3 regions of the Pseudoalteromonas sp. SiA1 genome follow, and region 2 is predicted to be linked to each of the others. Evidence: predicted binding sites of a transcription regulator. Region 2 holds the regulator's gene; each other region holds the start of a gene.
What was found. The regulator LexA, encoded in region 2, represses DNA repair genes until DNA is damaged. The targets are predictions, from matches to a motif close to TACTGTATNNNNATACAGTA.
Positions count from the first base shown of each region.

Region 1: a site for LexA is predicted at 2,733-2,752, ahead of KK487_RS10325 (exonuclease domain-containing protein). Genes of this name have one in related genera too.
Region 3: a site for LexA is predicted at 2,789-2,808, ahead of ruvC (crossover junction endodeoxyribonuclease RuvC). Genes of this name have one in related genera too.

Region 1 is NZ_CP076084.1:2,224,242-2,230,467, reverse strand. Features, by position in the region: gene KK487_RS10335 (OmpP1/FadL family transporter) at 1-316, opposite strand, end outside; gene KK487_RS18540 (hypothetical protein) at 301-651, opposite strand; gene KK487_RS10330 (sugar porter family MFS transporter) at 854-2,278, opposite strand; gene KK487_RS10325 (exonuclease domain-containing protein) at 2,765-4,921, shown strand; gene KK487_RS10320 (SEL1-like repeat protein) at 5,160-5,687, shown strand; gene KK487_RS10315 (YbaM family protein) at 5,690-5,842, opposite strand; gene KK487_RS10310 (late competence development ComFB family protein) at 5,835-6,107, opposite strand; partial or broken gene KK487_RS10305 (histone deacetylase family protein) at 6,158-6,226, opposite strand, start outside.
Region 2 is NZ_CP076084.1:3,167,653-3,173,878, reverse strand. Features, by position in the region: gene norR (nitric oxide reductase transcriptional regulator NorR) at 1-167, opposite strand, end outside; gene hmpA (NO-inducible flavohemoprotein) at 333-1,514, shown strand; gene KK487_RS14745 (endonuclease) at 1,554-2,207, opposite strand; gene KK487_RS14740 (hypothetical protein) at 2,460-2,840, shown strand; gene KK487_RS14735 (PaaI family thioesterase) at 2,870-3,313, opposite strand; gene lexA (transcriptional repressor LexA) at 3,512-4,129, shown strand; gene coxB (cytochrome c oxidase subunit II) at 4,623-5,765, shown strand; gene ctaD (cytochrome c oxidase subunit I) at 5,765-6,226, shown strand, end outside.
Region 3 is NZ_CP076084.1:1,298,899-1,305,124, forward strand. Features, by position in the region: gene KK487_RS06075 (ABC transporter ATP-binding protein) at 1-234, shown strand, start outside; gene KK487_RS06080 (ABC transporter permease) at 224-2,725, shown strand; gene ruvC (crossover junction endodeoxyribonuclease RuvC) at 2,858-3,382, shown strand; gene ruvA (Holliday junction branch migration protein RuvA) at 3,385-4,002, shown strand; gene ruvB (Holliday junction branch migration DNA helicase RuvB) at 4,010-5,017, shown strand; gene tolQ (protein TolQ) at 5,893-6,226, shown strand, end outside.

The sequences.
Region 1 (6,226 bases), 940 kb from region 2:
GCATTCCAATGCCTGTGCTGGTATCAACGCCATTATTAGACAGCGCCTCTGGCTTTTGCGAAAAGGCGGCAAAATTTGCCAAACCTTGTGCTTCAAATTGTTGCACTACATAAATAGCAGAAACACCTAGGCGTATTTGCTCATTTAATTGATAGCTCATGGTTGGACTGACAAATAACTGTTTTAAGTCAACACCAGTGGTGCCGCCATAAAATGTGCCTTGAGGGGCAGAATCAGCCACATATTCTGTGTTCATTCCGCCGTTACCGTAAACTAATAGGCCAATATTAATGCGCTCATTTAGTTGATGGCCAATAGCAAATTCGGGAATTGCAAATAAGCTGTTATCACTTTTTTTGTGGTTGCGTCCAAATACAGTGCATTGGGAAAGTATTCATCGACCTTTGCAGCGGTGTAGTTACGCTCAGGAGCAAATAATTCTATGCCTACCGACATTTGCGTGCCATTAGCTGAAAAAGCAGCCGGGTTATTTGCACCCGACATTAATTCTTCTGATAACGCTACACCAGCACCTGCCATGCCTTTGTGAGTCATACCGTAGCCATGAGTAAAATAGCCATTCGTTGCAAATACATTAAATGTGCTTAACGCAGAGGTGAAAACAAGGCCTGAGAATAACTGTTTTTTCATTTAAATTGAGACTAAGTAGAGAAAGTTGGCGAACAATAGCTAACTTTTTATATTCCAAAAAAGAACTTTAAAAGATTATATATACTAAAAAAGCATATTGTTTGTGGATGAGGAACAGGTAAATGAAAGGGCTTACAAAGGAGGGTTATATACACTGGAGTAAAACAGCATTATTAAGCGCTATTTTACTCCAGCCAAGTAATTACATTGACTCTAACTTCATACCGCGTGTCTCTTTAATGTATTTAACTACAAAAAACACACTAATAAACGCCGAGAGGGTATAAAAGCCATAGGCGCCTGCTAAACCAATACTACCTAGCATGATAGGGAAGGTCATAGTAATAGCAAAGTTAGCTATCCACTGCGCACTAGCAGCAACTGCAAGCGCGGCGCCGCGAATGCGGTTATTAAACATTTCACCAAGCAGTACCCACACAATTGGGCCCCAGCTTAAACCAAAAAATACCACAAACAGGTTAGCCATTATTAAAGCAAAGGTACCCATATTTTCGCTAAGTGCTAACTTGCCCGCTTCATCAAGGCCTGCACTGCCAAAGGTGTAGGTAAGTGCACTTAAACTAATAAACATACCTATACTACCTACCAGTAACAATGGCTTACGTCCCACTTTATCAACTAAAGCAATAGCAATAAAAGTAGACAAAATATTAGTGGTACCCGCAAGCACGTTTATAAACAGTGATTGTGATTCATCAAAACCAGCGGCTTGCCAAAGCTCTGAACCGTAATAAAATACCACGTTAATACCAACAAATTGTTGAAACACTGACAAGGCCACACCCACCCAAACAATAGGGTGTACCTTTTTACTGCCATCGATAAATAAATCGCGAATACTTGGTTTTTTATCGCTTTTCAGAGACTGCTTTACGTCATTGATTTGCGCATCAGCATCATCGTTTGAAATTTTATTAAATACAGTTTTAGCGTGTTTAAGCTTGCCTTGTGCGACTAAGTAACGCGGTGACTCAGGAATAAACAAGACCCCAATTAAAAATAAGCCTGCAGGAACCAGTTCAGCCCAAAACATCCAGCGCCATGCAGCTAAGTCTAACAGTAAAATACCCTCGGCACCGCCAGCAGCGTTAGCAATTAGGTAGTTACTTAAAAAGGCTGCAAATAAGCCAAGAACAATAGCAAGTTGTTGCAATGTCGCTAAGCGACCACGCAAACTTGCTGGTGCTACTTCTGCAATATAAGCAGGCGCTAAAACAGAGGCTGCACCTATGCCTAATCCGCCAAATAAGCGGTAAAAAATAAACTCAGCTGAGCTATCAGCAATACCAGAGCCAAATGCACTGATAGCAAATATAAGTGCAGTGACAATCATAATAGCGCGACGGCCAAATTTGTCAGCTAATGGGCCAGCAGCTAAAGCACCCAGCGCACAACCAAGTAAAACAGAGGCAACATTAAACCCTGTTGCTACACTGCTTGAGTTAAATGTATTACCTAACGCCGATACAGTGCCGTTTATAACGCCTGAATCAAAACCAAATAAAAAGCCACCAATGGCGGCAACAGCCGATATAAAAATAACGTATAAAAGTGAGCACTTTGCCGCTGCGCTTTGCTCACCTTTAGTTGCATGCTGTGTTGTCATGTTGTTCAATCCTAATTTTTATTATGTGTAATGAAGTTAAAGTACCACTAATAATTTGCGGGCAACCTTAGCACAGAGTAATCACGCTAAAAAAGATATTTCAATAGTAATACGTATGCATAAATAAATTAATTGAGTTGCGCGAGGGTCTGTTTATCTTTTGAGATTGAAGTTTCAGCAGTGTGTTTGGTTTTTAAGAAAAATAGATCTTTTGCCATGTGAATGCCCGTAAATAGGTACTAACGCTTCGTTAATGTTAAACACGCACTGCTTGAAGGGTTCTGCTATCTACACAGGTGAAGATAAGGGCCAGGGTATAAAAAGGGTGCTCGGTTTTAACTTAGTTTATTAAGTAACAAACCTCGCTAAAATTAAAGCGCCCGAGATTGAATCAATTTAAATTCTAAAAGGCTATTAACTCCTAATTGGGTTGCTAAAAGCGCTCAAATAATTATACTGTTTTTATATACAGTATTGGCGGTTTTTATGAGAAAAGAGTTACCAGCAAAATATTATTTGGCACATTTTAAAGAGCTAATAGGCTTTGTGAGCGATAAATGTATGCATTTACTTGAGCAAAAGCACATTACATTTATTAATAAAATAAACACCCTCGACGAGCAAAGCCAATGCATGCTAGCACGTATTTATTCTCGTAAACCTTATTTAGTGCAAACTCAGTCATTAAATTATGAAGAGATTATTTCGCCTTATCAGTCACTTTTTAATTTAAAAACAGCTGGGTTAATCTGTGAACCCTCACAAGCAGACGCTAAGCAACTGCTTAGCCATCTAACAAAGCCGGCCTTAATTGAGTTGTTAGCTCAACAAGACCTGCCACCACTATTTAAAAAAAGTGCTGCTAAAGGTTGTTTAGTTGAAGTCGCTATTTCATTTTTTGAATCTAAGCCAGAGCGTCTTTCGCATTTGTATAATCAGTACGTGATCAATAATAGAGATGAGTGTTACCAGTATTTTGAGTTTTTGTATATTGGCAGGCTCAGTGCCGGTGATGTGAATCATCAAAACCGGTTTGTACTAAGAGACTTAGGGGTAACCCCTGTTAGGCAAGGGCATAATGAAAGTTTGTCTCGCTTTGACTCAATTGAGGAAGCGCAATCTAACTATGTGTTAAACCGTTTTCGGTTAGCCGTTAAAAACGCGAAAGATGACAATGAAAATGAGACGTTAGCAAAACAGTTAATAAATGAATTAGCAGTAGGGGTTGTAGCTCGAGAGCTAAAGAATAAGTTATTGGTCATACTTTATAAGCAACTAAAAACAACTAACCCTGTATTAGCGTTTGATGTACTTAATGCCTGCGAAGACGATGCGCACGCACTAGAAATTCAAATAAGAGAGCAATACCGTTTAGGTAATAAAGAATGGGTAAAGGCGCAACTTGAGAAAATTATAGAAAATCCGCTCACCGATGAGTTACTGTACTTTGCGGATGACTTTTTAATGCGCAAATTTAACAAGCAAACACGCTCACGGCTTAGTGAAATGTTAGCCAGTACACGCTGTATTATAGAAGTTGATGAACTTTACCGTGGCGATGTTGAGTTAGGTGTAAGTGATCACTACACTCGTCAAGGCAAACAGGTTTTTTATACTGAAAATACTTTGTGGCAAAGCTTATTTGCGCTGGTTTTTTGGCAGGAACTTTTTATTGAAACCCCAACCCCCCCCTGCAACGAATTTGATATTTATCCGCAAGCCTTAAAAACAGATACATTTTATTTAAATCAATCCTCGCAAGTAGAGGCGCGGCTGGCTGCGTGTAATAGTACCCAAAAATTGCTGCGTTTAGTGTGTAACCATGCAGCGAAGTATTATGAGCAACCAAATGGCTTATTTAGATGGCACAAAGATGTATTAAAGCCATTAGAGATGCTTATTTTAAACAGCCCGATAAATGCGCTATTAAGCCATTTAAAAAACATGGCAAAAAACTACCGACAGCTAAAAGGTGGTTACCCCGATTTAATGATTGTTGATAACAGCGCAGTTCATTTTGAAGAGGTAAAAGCGCCCGGAGACAAGCTTAAAAGAAACCAGCTAGTGAGCATCGATAATTTAAAAAACAGTGGTTTTAAAGTCAATATTGCAGCGGTGAAGTGGTATGTAGACCCTAACCGTGTTTATAGTGTAGTTGATATTGAAACTACAGGAGGCCTCAAAGGCGGTAACCGTATTACCGAAATTGGTATTGTTAAAATAAAGCAGGGCGAAATAGTTGATACATGGACCACATTGATAAACCCAGAGCGTCCCATCCCGCGTTTTATTACCTCGCTTACAGGCATTAACGATGCCATGGTAAGCAATGCGCCCATATTTAGCGAGATTGCAGCGCCGTTACTGAATCAATTATCAGGCAGTATTTTTGTGGCGCATAATGTTAATTTTGATTATGGATTTATTAAAAAAGAGCTTGAGAGGATAGGGATTAATTTTAAAATGCCGAAACTGTGTACAGTCGTTGAATCACGCAAAGCATTTAAGGGATTAAAGTCATACTCACTCGGTAATTTATCGGCACACTTTAATTTAGACTTAACCAATCATCACCGTGCATTAGACGATGCCAAAGCGGCCGCGCAGTTATTATTACTGGTTCAGCAAACGGACAGTCAGTGATAGATTTACGTCAGTTAAATGCATTGTGCGTAAAGTAAAGTACCTTGTGTATAAATACAGGGTATTAAAAAAATAGGTTTATCTATTTTTAATGGGCGATTAAAACTGCGCTTATAAAAATAATCGCTGTAAGCTTTGCAATCCCACATAAATATTAAATTTATGTTAACAGGTTTTAGGGCAGATGCTTTAAAAGTGGTTATGTTTCTGAGCAAAAAATAATAAATTAAGGATAATAATGAATCATCAACGATTGAGTGCCACTTTGCTGGTATTGGTGGCTTTAATAACTGGCTGTAATTCGTCACCAATAAGTCTTTACAGCGATAATACCATGAAGAAAAAAGAATATAATGATGTTAAGGCATACAAAAAAGGGGAGTTTGAAGAAGCTTTTAACTATTTAGAAGAGCCTGCTGCATTGGGCTATAAAAGTGCACAATACACCCTAGCGTTTATGTTTTTAAAAGGGCAATATCTAGAGCAATCAACTAAGCTTGGTATGGGGTGGTTAGGTGTTGCAGCAGAAGCTGGCGTTGAAAATTGGTCACAACAATATGATACTTTTTATACTGCTGCGACAACACACGAGAAGCAAGAAATAGATGCAATTGTTGCCGTTTATATTGAACAATTTGGTGTTAAAGCTCAAAACATGACATGCCGTAGATCAACATCACCGAGACGAACATTCGGCGAAATTAAAATTGATTGTAGTAAACATGACGGCGCTGTCACTGTGTATGAAGTAGACACAATTGAATGAAGCTAGTTGTTAACTAGCTTCTTTTCAAAGTCACTTTTTACGATATCGAGCGCTTTTAATACTTCTTCGGGCTCTACATCGTGTTGCTCTAATATCATAATTAAATCAACAGCCAGTTTTATGTGTGTAGGGGCGTCTTCTAGCGGTTTACTCATTAATATCTTTCTTTTTAGCAATCTGATCAATCGCAAAGTTAATGGCAAGTTCAACGCGTTGCTGCATATCTAAACGATCTGTTTGAGTTAAATAAAATGCCATATCTACATCGTATCTAATATAGCGTGGGGGTAATTGATTGAGTACGGTACAGCAAAAGTCAGCCATTACATCGTCGTTGTAACGTTCATTAAGTTTACGTTTTTCTATTTCTTCTAAAACGAGTTTTTCGTAAAAATTATGTATGTCGTCATCTAATCGCATATTCCTGCCACTCTTTTTTATTGTCTTTGTTGAGTCTATACCAAGGATTGTTATAAATCGAGAGCCGCTTTAAATAGTTGCTTATGGACACTGACTAAATTGTTGATGTTACGCTGATA
Region 2 (6,226 bases):
TTAATGGCTAAGGGTTTTAATTGCTCACCTTGGCGAATTAATAATGCACTGGCATCGCTGGGAATAACACGTTCAACCGTGGCTAAAAGTTGCTCAAAACTGTGAGCATGTAACGTACTTTGCGCAAGTTCTAATGCAACTTGCGTCAGGTTGAATTGTTGGTTCATGTCAAAATGACCTTTTAGTGTATTTTTACAGGTTTTATAGTAGGTCATAAAGACCCATTTTGTAAAGCGAGTTAATTTAACCTTTTGAATATTATAGGTTTAATTGGTTGGCACACTCTGTGTAATGCTAAATGCAAGCAGTTAGTTATTACATAGGAAATAAACATGTTATCCGATAAAACCATACAAATAGTTAAAAGCACGGTGCCATTGCTTGCAGAGGCAGGTACGGTCGTAACCGATCATTTTTACAAGCGCATGTTTAGTCATAATCCCGAGCTTAAACATATTTTTAATATGACTAATCAAGAAACGGGTCGTCAGCAATTTGCATTATTTAATGCGTTGGCTGCGTACGCGCAAAATATTGATAATTTAGCCGTGTTAAAAGAGGCGCTAGCGCGAATTAATCATAAGCATACCAGCTTAAATATTTTACCTGAGCATTATCCTATTGTGGGCGCACATTTAATCGGTACGTTAAAAGAGCTTATTCCTGAGCAGTTTACTGCCGATGTTGAATATGCGTGGCGCGAAGCCTACGGTGTACTTGCTGATATTTGTATTACCGAAGAAGCGGCATTGTATGCGCACAGTAAAAACAACCATGGTGGCTGGGCAGGCACGCGCCAGTTTGAAATTACTGATAAACATATTGAATCTGAATTCGTAACTAGTTTTACGCTGACACCTGTGGATGGTAAAGCAGTTATTACCTACAAGCCAGGACAGTACATTGGCATTAAAGTTAAGCCTGAGGGCGCAGAATATGAAGAGATCCGCCAGTATTCTATTTCGCAAAAGAGCAATGCTAAAAACTATCGTATTAGCGTTAAAAAAGAGTGCCAACCAAAGCCTGGCGTGGTGTCTAATTATTTACACTCACTAGAGCAAGGCGCACGAGTAGAGTTATACCCGCCAGCGGGAGATTTCATTTTAAAAAATGAGGCAACTCCAGTGGTACTTATTTCAGCAGGCGTTGGCCAAACCCCGATGATGGCGATGCTGCAAACGCTACTTAGTGGTGATAAAAATCAAGCGATTAGTTATTTGCACGCGTGTGAAAACAGCCGCGAATTTTCATTTAAAGGGTATTTAGCGCAGCAAACGGCAATGCATCCACAGCTAAAAACATTTACTTGGTTTAATCAAGGTGGCGAGGAGTGTGATTTCACTGGGCTAATGGATTTATCGGTGCTTGAGGCATCATTACCTATTAGCGAAGGGGCATTTTATTTGTGTGGACCAGCATCATTTATGGCTTACGTAAAAGGCCAGCTACTTGATTTAGGTGTGCAAAGCTCAAACATTCACTACGAAATATTTGGACCACACCAAGCGTTATAGGTTAATTAAAAGCGTGTGTTACACGCTTTTAATTTAAACTTACAGCTTTTTACTATTTGTGTTAGCAGCATAAGCTTGTTGTTGCCAAGCATTAAATAGCTTTTGTTGTTTAGCTGAAATTTTTAAACCATACGTTTTTTGCATGTAAGCGTACGCATCGGCAATGCGTTTACGTGCATGAACAGGCGGTTCAACAACACGTTGTTTAAAATTAACTTTAACCTCACAGCGACCATATTGCGTCGCGTTTTGGGCTAACATGCCAAAGCGGTAGTTTGAGCGATCGGCGTTAATTTCACCAATTGCAGGGGCTAAATTGTTTATATCGGCTTCCATCAAGCGAAACTTAGCGCTAACTTTGCGGCAGTTTTTACGCCCACCATCTTGCCAACATTGTAACTGGTGACCAAATTCCCATGCAGGGACAATATGTTCCCATTCAATTCGCAGGGCACGTTGATTTACTTTGCCTGAGCGGGTTAGTGTGTTGCGAGGCACGTAGCCACAATGGGTAGGGTCGGGTACCAACTTTTTGCCTTGTTTTTTTATATCGCAACCACAATAAATACTTTTAGCGTTTTCGGGAAGGGTATTAATTAAGTGCTTTTTGGCACTCGAAAACCGCGTAAATTGTTCGCCCATTGCTGAAAAACAAGCACAGCAAGCCAACAAAGCTAAAATAAACCGAATCATATCCATCACATACGTGAACTACAGGAGCGGCTAGTTTAAGGCCTAGAATAAAAAAGTAAACTGCCGCCGGCATGCTTTAATTTTAATTTGCGTATTTTGTGTAGGGCGTTTTTTAGGAGTAAATAGTGGGCAATATTCAGAGGCTAACGCTAAAAACGCGTTAATGCAGTGATTCCTGCGTTGTTGATTTGGTATAACGGTAAAACTGCGTTAAAGTTTGCAATGAGATTAATAGAGGGTAAAAACGAGATAATGTCGGAAATTCAATTTTTAAATGTAGATCTAGAGCTTGAGTCAAAGCAAGATATTAGCGTATTAGTTGCTGATTTAAAAAAGGTCGCAACTATTTTACATTATGATAAAGACGAATACCGTCAACTTGCTCGCATTGAGGTTGCAGGTGAAATAACCACGCCAGATAAAGCGATTAATCACTTGTGTGAGTTAATCGAGTCGTGTTCACGCAATGCATTAAAGCAATGGTTGAGTTGTTCACGCAGAACTTTCGATATTGGGTTTGAGTCTGGCACTTCGCCAAAATGCTTTAACCAAGCCTTACATGCAGATACCTTGTTACGTATATCTGCAATTGGTGCAGGCGTAGAAATTACTATTTACCCTTTCGAAAAGTAATTTAATTTCAACCTTGGTTAATTGACTTACTAGCCTTTTCGCTCTACTACGGCTGCGGTCATACGTGATACGCAGCAAAGCTCATTGCGGCTATTGGTTATTTTAATATCCCAAACCGAGCTGCGCTTGCCGATATGATAAGCTCTCGCTGTGGCCGTTAATGTGCCATTGCGTGATGCCTTTAAATGACTTGCACTGATCTCTTGGCCAACACAATAAAACCGATTGAAATCAACCACAAAATTAGCGGCATAACTTGCTACTGTTTCAGCAAGCACCACATTTGCACCACCATGAACGATACCCATAGGGTTATGATGCTCTGGAATTGCCGGCATAGTTGCCACTAAGTAGTCATCACCAATTTCACTGATTTCTATTCCCATGGTTTTCATGAGTGTCCCTTGGCCTGTAATACCTTGATCTAATTGCTTACAAAACTCTAATGTAATCGGTTGATGCCAAATACTCATGCTAGCTCCTTGGATAAGTAATTGAGAATTAAAATTTATTAATATGATAATGCGTTGCTAATAATTACATTTATCACCCTGCTTTTAAAGTAGGTTATTGTTTGATGATAACGGCATATAAGGCATTAATTTATATTTGCGATTTTTAAATAACTGTATATACTCACAGTTAATTGTACTGTATGGAAAACCAGTTGTATGCGACCATTAACGAAACGCCAAGCGCAAATACTCGAACTCATTAAAGTGTTTATTAAAGACACTGGTATGCCTCCTACACGTGCCGAAATTGCACAAACACTGGGTTTTAAAAGTGCGAATGCTGCAGAAGAACACTTAAAAGCACTGGCCAAAAAAGGTGTGATTAAAATGAAGCCAGGCGCGAGTCGGGGCATTCAGCTTGTTGAAGAAGAGGAGCCAGAGCAGTTAGGCTTACCTTTAATTGGCAGGGTGGCTGCCGGTGAGCCTATATTGGCGCAACAGCATGTAGAAAGCCACTGTAAAATTGACCCTTTAATGTTTAAACCTGCGGCCGATTTTTTATTGCGTGTTAACGGTATGAGTATGAAAGACATTGGTATTATGGATGGTGATTTACTTGCTGTGCATAAAACCCAAGTTGCCGAAAATGGACAAGTTATTGTTGCCCGTGTTGACGACGATGTAACCGTGAAGCGTTTAGAAAAAGCGGGCAGAAAAGTACTCTTACATGCTGAAAATGATGAGTTTTCAGCTATTGAGGTCGATTTAGAAAATGAGTCGTTCAATATTGAAGGCTTAGCGGTAGGTGTTATTCGTAACGCTGACTGGATGTAGTATTAAAGCATAATTTAGCGCTTAATAGTGATTAGGCGCTGGGTTTGTTAGCAGCACAATGTCTAACTTATCAAATGTATGACTATATGTTGTTAAGTGCTTCTCCTATCATAAATAAAATCACTAAATACTTTATAAATAAACAAATTTACTCTGCTTTTTTAAGTTAACAATTTTTTATATTTCTATCCTGTAATTTCAATACACCCCTTACTAAACCTGACTCTTAGATTAATTGCCTGACTAGTTGCTATTTTTTTAGCTGCGCATTTTAAAAAATACACCTTGTTTATTTTTCATACTCACCTTGCTTATTGTTTATTTTTTAACTAGTTATTAAAGAGCTGGAATAAAAATAACTCACAGCTTAGTCGTTTTGAGAACACACATTTACTAAATCCAGCACCCTTATAAAAAATAAAAATAACGAATAGGCGTTTAAGCCGTATGCCTCTTCGCTTTGCGTCAGCAATAGCATCAAAGGAGCCGTCACATGGGTAAGCTGAGTTCTTCCTTGTGGCTTATATTGTTTGTTTTTTCGCAGAATGTGCTTGCTAATAGCCAATATAATATGCGTAAAGGCGTAACCGATATAAGTAATAATGTATACCAACTGCACATGACTATTTTTTTAATATGTTGTGTGATTGGGGTGATCGTGTTTGCCATTATGTTTTGGGCACTCATTCATCATCGCAAATCTAAAGGGGCTGTCCCTGCCCAATTCCATGAAAGCACCAAAGTAGAAATACTGTGGACTGCGATCCCTTTTGTCATATTAATTGTTATGGCCATTCCTGCGACTAAAACCTTAATTGCCATGGAGGATGCCAGCAAAGCTGATCTCACCATTAAAATTACAGGCTCACAGTGGAAGTGGCATTACGAGTATATGGGGGAGGACGTTGAGTTTTATTCCATGCTAGCTACACCTCAAAATGAAATAACCAACCTTGCTGATAAAAACCCGAATTATTTACTCGAGGTCGATAAACCGCTGGTACTACCAATTAATCAAAAAGTACGTTTTTTAATGACTTCAGATGATGTTATTCACTCATGGTGGGTGCCTGACTTTGCCGTTAAAAAAGATGCAAACCCTGGGTTTATTAATGAAACATGGACCAATATTAATGAGGTTGGTACTTACCGTGGGCAGTGTGCAGAGCTTTGCGGTAAAGATCATGGTTTTATGCCTGTTGTGGTAGAAGCTAAAACAGAAGAAGACTTCAAAACGTGGTTAGCAGAGGCTAAACAAGCCAAGCAAAAAGCAGCTGCAGCAGACGCTGCGTTATTAGACCAAGTTGTACCAAAAGAAGAGCTGATGGCGCTTGGTGAGCAGGTTTATATGGCGAGCTGCGCGGCGTGCCATCAGCCAACAGGATTAGGCTTGCCGGGTGTTTTTCCGGCTCTTAAAGGCAGCCCAATAGTCATAGGTGATATCAAAGGGCATATAGATATTTTGCTCCACGGTAAACCAGGTACGGCTATGCAGTCTTTCGCAAAGCAATTATCAATCAAGCAAATAGCAGCTGTTATTACCTATAAACGCAACGCGTGGGGTAATGACACTGGTGATGTAATTCAACCGAGCGAGATACAAGCGGCACTGGATGCTGATGGGGAGGCTAAATAATGAGTAGCATTGCAGAACAACCTAATACCAATGAGGCTCATCATGCCCATCAACCTGCCACAGGCTTTAAGCGCTGGTTATTTACAACCAACCATAAAGATATAGGTAGCTTATATTTAATTTTTTCACTCACCATGTTTTTAATTGGTGGGGCAATGGCGATGGTTATTCGAGCTGAGTTATTTCAGCCGGGCCTACAACTGGTTGATCCTCACTTTTTTAATCAAATGACCACAGTGCATGGTTTAATAATGGTGTTTGGTGCGGTTATGCCAGCCTTTACCGGCTTGGCAAACTGGATGATCCCGCTAATGATTGGTGCGCCAGATATGGCCTTACCGAGAATGAATAACTGGAGCTTTTGGATTTTACCGTTTGCGTTTTTAATCCTATTAGCTTCATTATTTATGCCTGGTGGTGGCCCTGCATTTGGTTGGACCTTTTACGCGCCGCTTTCCACC
Region 3 (6,226 bases), 1.5 Mb from region 2:
GCATTTGTGGGTTCACCAAAAATATTGTTTGCCGATGAGCCATCAGCTAACTTAGATAGCAAAAATGGCCATATGATTGAGTCGTTATTATTTGATTTAAATAAGCAAAACGGTACAACCCTCATTTTAGTCACTCACGATGAAGCCTTAGCACAAAAATGTGAACGCATTATTCAAATAGAGGCGGGGGAGCTGGTACAAAATTCAACAGAGGAAATGGCAAATGTGGGCTAAATTAGCGCTTAAATTATTTTCTCGTGAGTTTCGCCGCGGTGAACTAACCGTAATAAGTGCTGCCATTGCTTTAGCGGTATTAACCGTGCTTACTTTATCTATGGTAACTGAGCGAATTGCACAAAGTATTGCACAAAAAAGCAGTGCATTTATAGCAGCAGATCGTGTTCTTGCCAGCAATCACGCCATAGATACCGCCTTTATAACCAAAGCAGAACAACAAAACTTACAAACTGCACAAATGGTGTACTTTGACACTATGCTGTTTGCAAACGATCAAATGCAGTTTAGCTCGGTAAAGGCTGCATCAAACAGTTACCCGCTTAAAGGCCAATTGAAAGTTAAGTCGGGTTTGAATGCTCAAACTGAGGTTGCCCCCGGTGCGCCAAGCCCTGGTAACGTATGGTTAAGTGAGTCAGTTTTTTATAGCTTAAACATAAACGTAGGCGACCAAGTTGAATTAGGTGCCGCGTTATTTAACGTTGAAAAGGTGATTGTAGAAGAACCCGACGCGCCATTTAATGTGTTCTCTAGTAGCCGTAGGGTGCTCATAAACATAGATGATGTGGCAAAAACCGAAGTAATACAGCCAGGCAGTCGTGTATTTTACCGCCAGTTATATGCAGGTGATGAAAACGACATCAATAGTTTTTACGATTGGTTAAAGCCGCAACTCAAAGAAAACCAAAACTGGTATGGTGTAAAAGACCGCCAGTCTCCTATTTCAAATAGCTTAAACAGAGCCGAAAGCTTTTTATTGTTAGCAGGTTTACTGGGCATTATTTTAGCTGCAGTAGCCATTGCGGTGTCAGCTAAACGTTATTGTGAGCGCCAATACGACCCTGTCGCAATGATGAAAACTTTAGGCGGCAGCCGCGATATGATCCGCAAAATTTACCTTATGCACTTATTAATGGTGTGTACGATGGCGGTAGTTGTTGGCCTTGCTATTGGTTACGGCTTACAAGAAGTTGCAACTGGTTACCTTGCAAAAAGCATGGGAACCGAACTGCCTATGGCAGGGTTTAAACCGTGGTTAGTGGCCATTAGCACCGGAGTTATTTGTGCGGTTATGTTTTCTATTAAGCCATTGTTAGATTTATTTGATATTCCACCACTTAGAGTGCTTCGCCGTAATTTAGGCGATCGCCTTGCGGTAAGTAAAATCCATTTAGGACTTAGCGCCTTAACGGTATTTTTATTAATGTGGTTATTTAGTAACAATATTAAAATTACCCTTATTTTATTTGCCTCAACGCTTGCGCTTATTTTAGTGTTGTTTTTAATTTCTAAATTAATATTTGGCGGGGGCCGCAAGCTTGGCTTAAAGCCAGGTAACAGCTGGTCGTTGGCTATTGCGTCTATTCAAAAGCGCGCCAATGTTAATGCGGTGCAGCTAATTAGTTTTTCGCTAGCGATTAAATTACTGTTGTTTTTAATTGTGCTAAAAAACGACATTATTTCGGATTGGCAGTCTCAGTTACCAAGCGATGCACCTAATGCCTTTTTGGTTAATATTACGCAAAATGAGCTGGATCCGGTAAATGAATACTTAGCGCAAAAAGGCATTCAAGTGTCGGAGTTTTACCCAACGATTCGTGGCCGCGTGAATGCAGTAAATGGCGAAGCAGTAGCACGTGAAGTGTCATTGCAAGACAACGAGAAAAAAGACGAAGAAGCCCGCTCAGGCATTGGCCGCGAGCTTAACTTAACTTGGCTTAACGAAGTCCCCTCACAAAATGACATTATAGATGGCCAGTGGTTTGGCGATGACGCAGTAGCTGAGGCCTCACTTGAAGAGTCGATGATGAAGCGCCTTGATGTGAAAATGGGCGATACCCTCACGTTTTTAATTGGTGCGCAGTCGTTCGACGCTAAAATTACCAGTGTACGTAAAGTTAATTGGGCCACGCTTAAACCTAACTTTTTCATTATTTTAAGCCCTGATGTGTTGAGCAGCTTTCCGGCCACGTATATTTCATCAGTACGTATTGAGCCTGAGCAAAAGCGCGACTTTAGCCAGCTATTGCGAGCATACCCTACTATTACAGCGATTGATGTAGACAACTTTGTTAAACAAATTCAATCGACTATTGAGCAAGTGTCGTTAGCTATTGGCTTTGTACTGGCTATTGTGGTGTTGTGTGGCGCGTTGGTACTTATATCGCAGGTGCAAGCAAGCTTAGGTGAGCGCATGCAAGAAATTGTAATATTGCGTACGTTAGGTGCTAAAAGCCGATTAATAAAAAATGCCACCTTGTATGAGTTTTTATTACTGGGCGGTTTAGCCGGACTAGTTGCTGCATTTTTCAGTGATATAGCACTGTTAATAGTACAGCAGCAAATGTTTGATTTGGCAGGTAAGCTGCATCCTAATATTTGGGTTATTGGCCCCGTTGCTGGTGGCGTGTTTGTAGCAGGGTTAGGCTATTTTATGATTGCCCGTACGCTTAAACAAAATACTCAAGGCTTAGTGCGCGCTTTAGCGTAAACTTTCCAGCCAAATAGCGTTTAAATGCCTACTTTTTAAGTAGGCATTTTTGTTTTTGCTTTGTACTGGTAATTTATACAGTGCTCTGGCATTATTAGCACTATTAATAAATAACAATAATGAGAGTGCTGTTTGGCCATAATTTTAGGGATCGATCCGGGCTCGCGTTTAACGGGTTACGGTGTGGTTGCGCATCAAGGTGCCAAGTTTACATACTTAGGCAGTGGCTGTATTAAATTAGCCGATCATGACTTTCCCACCCGACTTAAAATGATTTACCAGGGCATTACGCAACTTATAGAGCAATTTTCGCCTGAAACATTTGCTATAGAAAAAGTATTTATGGCGCATAACCCTGATTCTGCTTTAAAGCTAGGTCAAGCCCGTGGTGCTGCGATTGTCGGTGCCTCTATGGCCGACTTACCGGTTTTTGAATACTCAGCACGGCAAATAAAGCAAGCCGTTGTGGGTAACGGTGGGGCAGATAAATCGCAAGTTCAACATATGGTTAAAAACATACTTAAACTGCCAGGTACGCCGCAAGCCGATGCGGCGGATGCGCTTGCAATTGCAATTTGCCATGCCCACTCTGAACAAAATTTAATAAAACTAGCGGGTAGCGCAAGCAAAACCGTTAGAGGACGTCTAAGGAAATAACAATGATAGGTCGCTTAAACGGCGTGTTAGTTGAAAAACAGCCCCCAGAAATACTATTAGAAGTGAGCGGCGTTGGCTACGAAGTACAAATGCCAATGACCTGTTTTTACGATTTGCCTAAAGTAGGCGACAACGCCATTGTGTACACTCATTTTGTAGTACGCGAAGACGCACAGTTATTGTTTGGCTTTAATAATAAAACCGAACGTGCGTTATTTAGAGAGCTGTTAAAAGCCAATGGAGTAGGGCCTAAATTAGGCTTAGCCATTTTGTCGGGCATGTCGGCGCAGCAGTTTGTAAGTTGTGTAAATAATGAAGATGCCACTGCCTTGGTTAAACTGCCAGGGGTGGGCAAAAAGACCGCAGAGCGCTTAGTGCTCGAAATGAAAGACAGATTAAAAAATTGGGGTAATGACTTATTTACCCCATTTAGCGATAGCGCCGTAATAGAGCCTGCGAGCGATGCAACTATAGCCAATAATGCGGCCGATGATGCGGTTTCGGCGTTAGTGGCGCTCGGTTATAAATTGCCACAAGCGCAAAAAGCAGTAAAATCAGTAAGCAAACCCGATATGTCGACTGAGGTTCTAATTAAAGAATCTTTGAAATCAATGCTGTGAGTAAATTATGATCGAAGCTGATCGCTTAATAGATGCTGCTGAAAAAACCAACGAAGACACCATAGACCGTGCTATTAGGCCTAAGTTACTGGCCGACTATCGTGGTCAGCCGCATGTTAAGCAACAAATGGAAATATTTATTGAAGCTGCGCGTAGCCGCAGCGAAGCGTTGGATCACTTATTGATATTTGGCCCACCAGGCTTAGGTAAAACCACGCTTGCTAATATTGTGGCGAACGAATTAAACGTAAATATTAAAACCACGTCTGGGCCTGTGCTTGAAAAAGCGGGCGATTTAGCCGCATTGCTCACTAACCTTGAAGAAGGTGATGTACTGTTTATTGATGAAATTCACCGTTTGAGCCCGCAAGTTGAAGAAATACTCTACCCCGCAATGGAAGATTACCAGCTCGATATTATGATAGGTGAAGGCCCTGCAGCGCGTTCTATTAAGCTTGATTTACCCGCATTTACACTCATTGGTGCAACTACCCGTGCGGGATCATTAACTTCTCCACTGCGTGACCGTTTTGGTATTGTTCAGCGCTTAGAGTTTTACTCTGTGGAAGACTTATCGCATATTGTGGGGCGCTCAGCGCATTATCTTAGTTTAGAAATGTGTGACGATGGCGCGGCCGAAATAGCCAAACGTTCGCGCGGTACGCCACGTATTGCAAATCGTTTATTGCGCCGAGTGCGCGATTACACCCAAGTAAAGTCAGACGGTACGGTTAATGCTGAGGTAGCTCAACAAGCCCTCGACATGATTGACGTTGATAAAAGCGGTTTTGATTACATGGATCGTAAATATTTACTCGCCATCATCGAAAAGTTTATGGGTGGCCCTGTTGGCCTTGACAACTTAGCCGCGGCAATAGGCGAAGAGAAAGAAACCATAGAAGATGTGATTGAACCCTTTTTAATTCAACAAGGATTTATTCAGCGTACGCCGCGAGGGCGAATTGTCTCTGATAATGCGTACCACCATTTTGGCTTGTTACCTAAAAAAGATTAAATAACCAGAATAACTAGACTCTTTCTAAAGCCACTGTCATTTTAACGACAGTGGCTTTTTAGTATGAGCAAAAGCTAAATTTAGACGTATTTTACTTTGCCAATAATTCACTGAGCGTTAAGACATATCAGGCTATTGTGCGCCTGCTGTAACGTTACTGAGGCCGAGTTTAGCTGATTTGACAAATTGCGGGCAAAAAAAAAGCCCGCAAATAATGCGGGCAAACAACAAGTTTAAGGAAGTAATCTAGGGAACTACGTTTTACTTATTGAGGTCATACCCCAAGAAGTAAAAAAGTAATACGAAATAAATCATATTACGAAGAACTGGATTCAATGAAATAGCTTTCATTTAATGCGCTAGCTCGGTATGGGAGAATAATACCGAAGCGGCAGAATTTGTTCAAACTAGAAAATTTATATTTTCAGATTAAAAAAACTAATAGCAGGGGTTTTCTGTTTTTACTTAATGTTGCATGTTAATTAACCATTAATTCTATAAGTTAATGAAATGCTTTGTTTATGTATATTAACATATAAACGTTCGGTATTAGTTTTACTATTACGTTAAGGTAAGCGTGTAGTGTTTATGAGTGCTTATGCATTAATTTTGAATAAACAGCGTATTTTTGTGACTCTTTAGTGAAGTTAAGCGGGCTTACAGATAGCTTTATTGTTATTTATTTATACAGTAAAACAAGAGTTAAGTAGTAAAACTATTTTTTTAACGTTTTTTGTTGGCTATTCACAGCAATATCGTTGTCAGCAGGAAATACACTAGATACACTAGCTGAACTTTAATGGTGGCTAATGTGTTACAAAGTTACCTTACTCAAATAAATCAATTTGATGTTTTTAATTATTTAGGAGTTTAACGTGGGATCAGGGCTTAATTTTTTAGATCTAATTCTAGAAGCCAGTTTGCTTGTGCAATTAGTAATGCTAGCGTTGGTTGCTATGTCGGTTATGTCGTGGGCTATTATTTTTCAACGTAAAAAAGCCATCTCTGACGCCTTAGCAAATGCCAAAAAATTTGAGCAACGTTTTTGGTCTGGTGTTGACCTAAGTAAGCTATATAACGAAATTTCATCACGCGGTGGTCAATCAACGGGTATTGAAGCGTTATTCACCTCAGGTTTTAAAGAGTTTGCACGCCACAAAAAAAATACCTTTCAAAGTGCAGGCATTGTTATGGAAGGCACGCACCGTT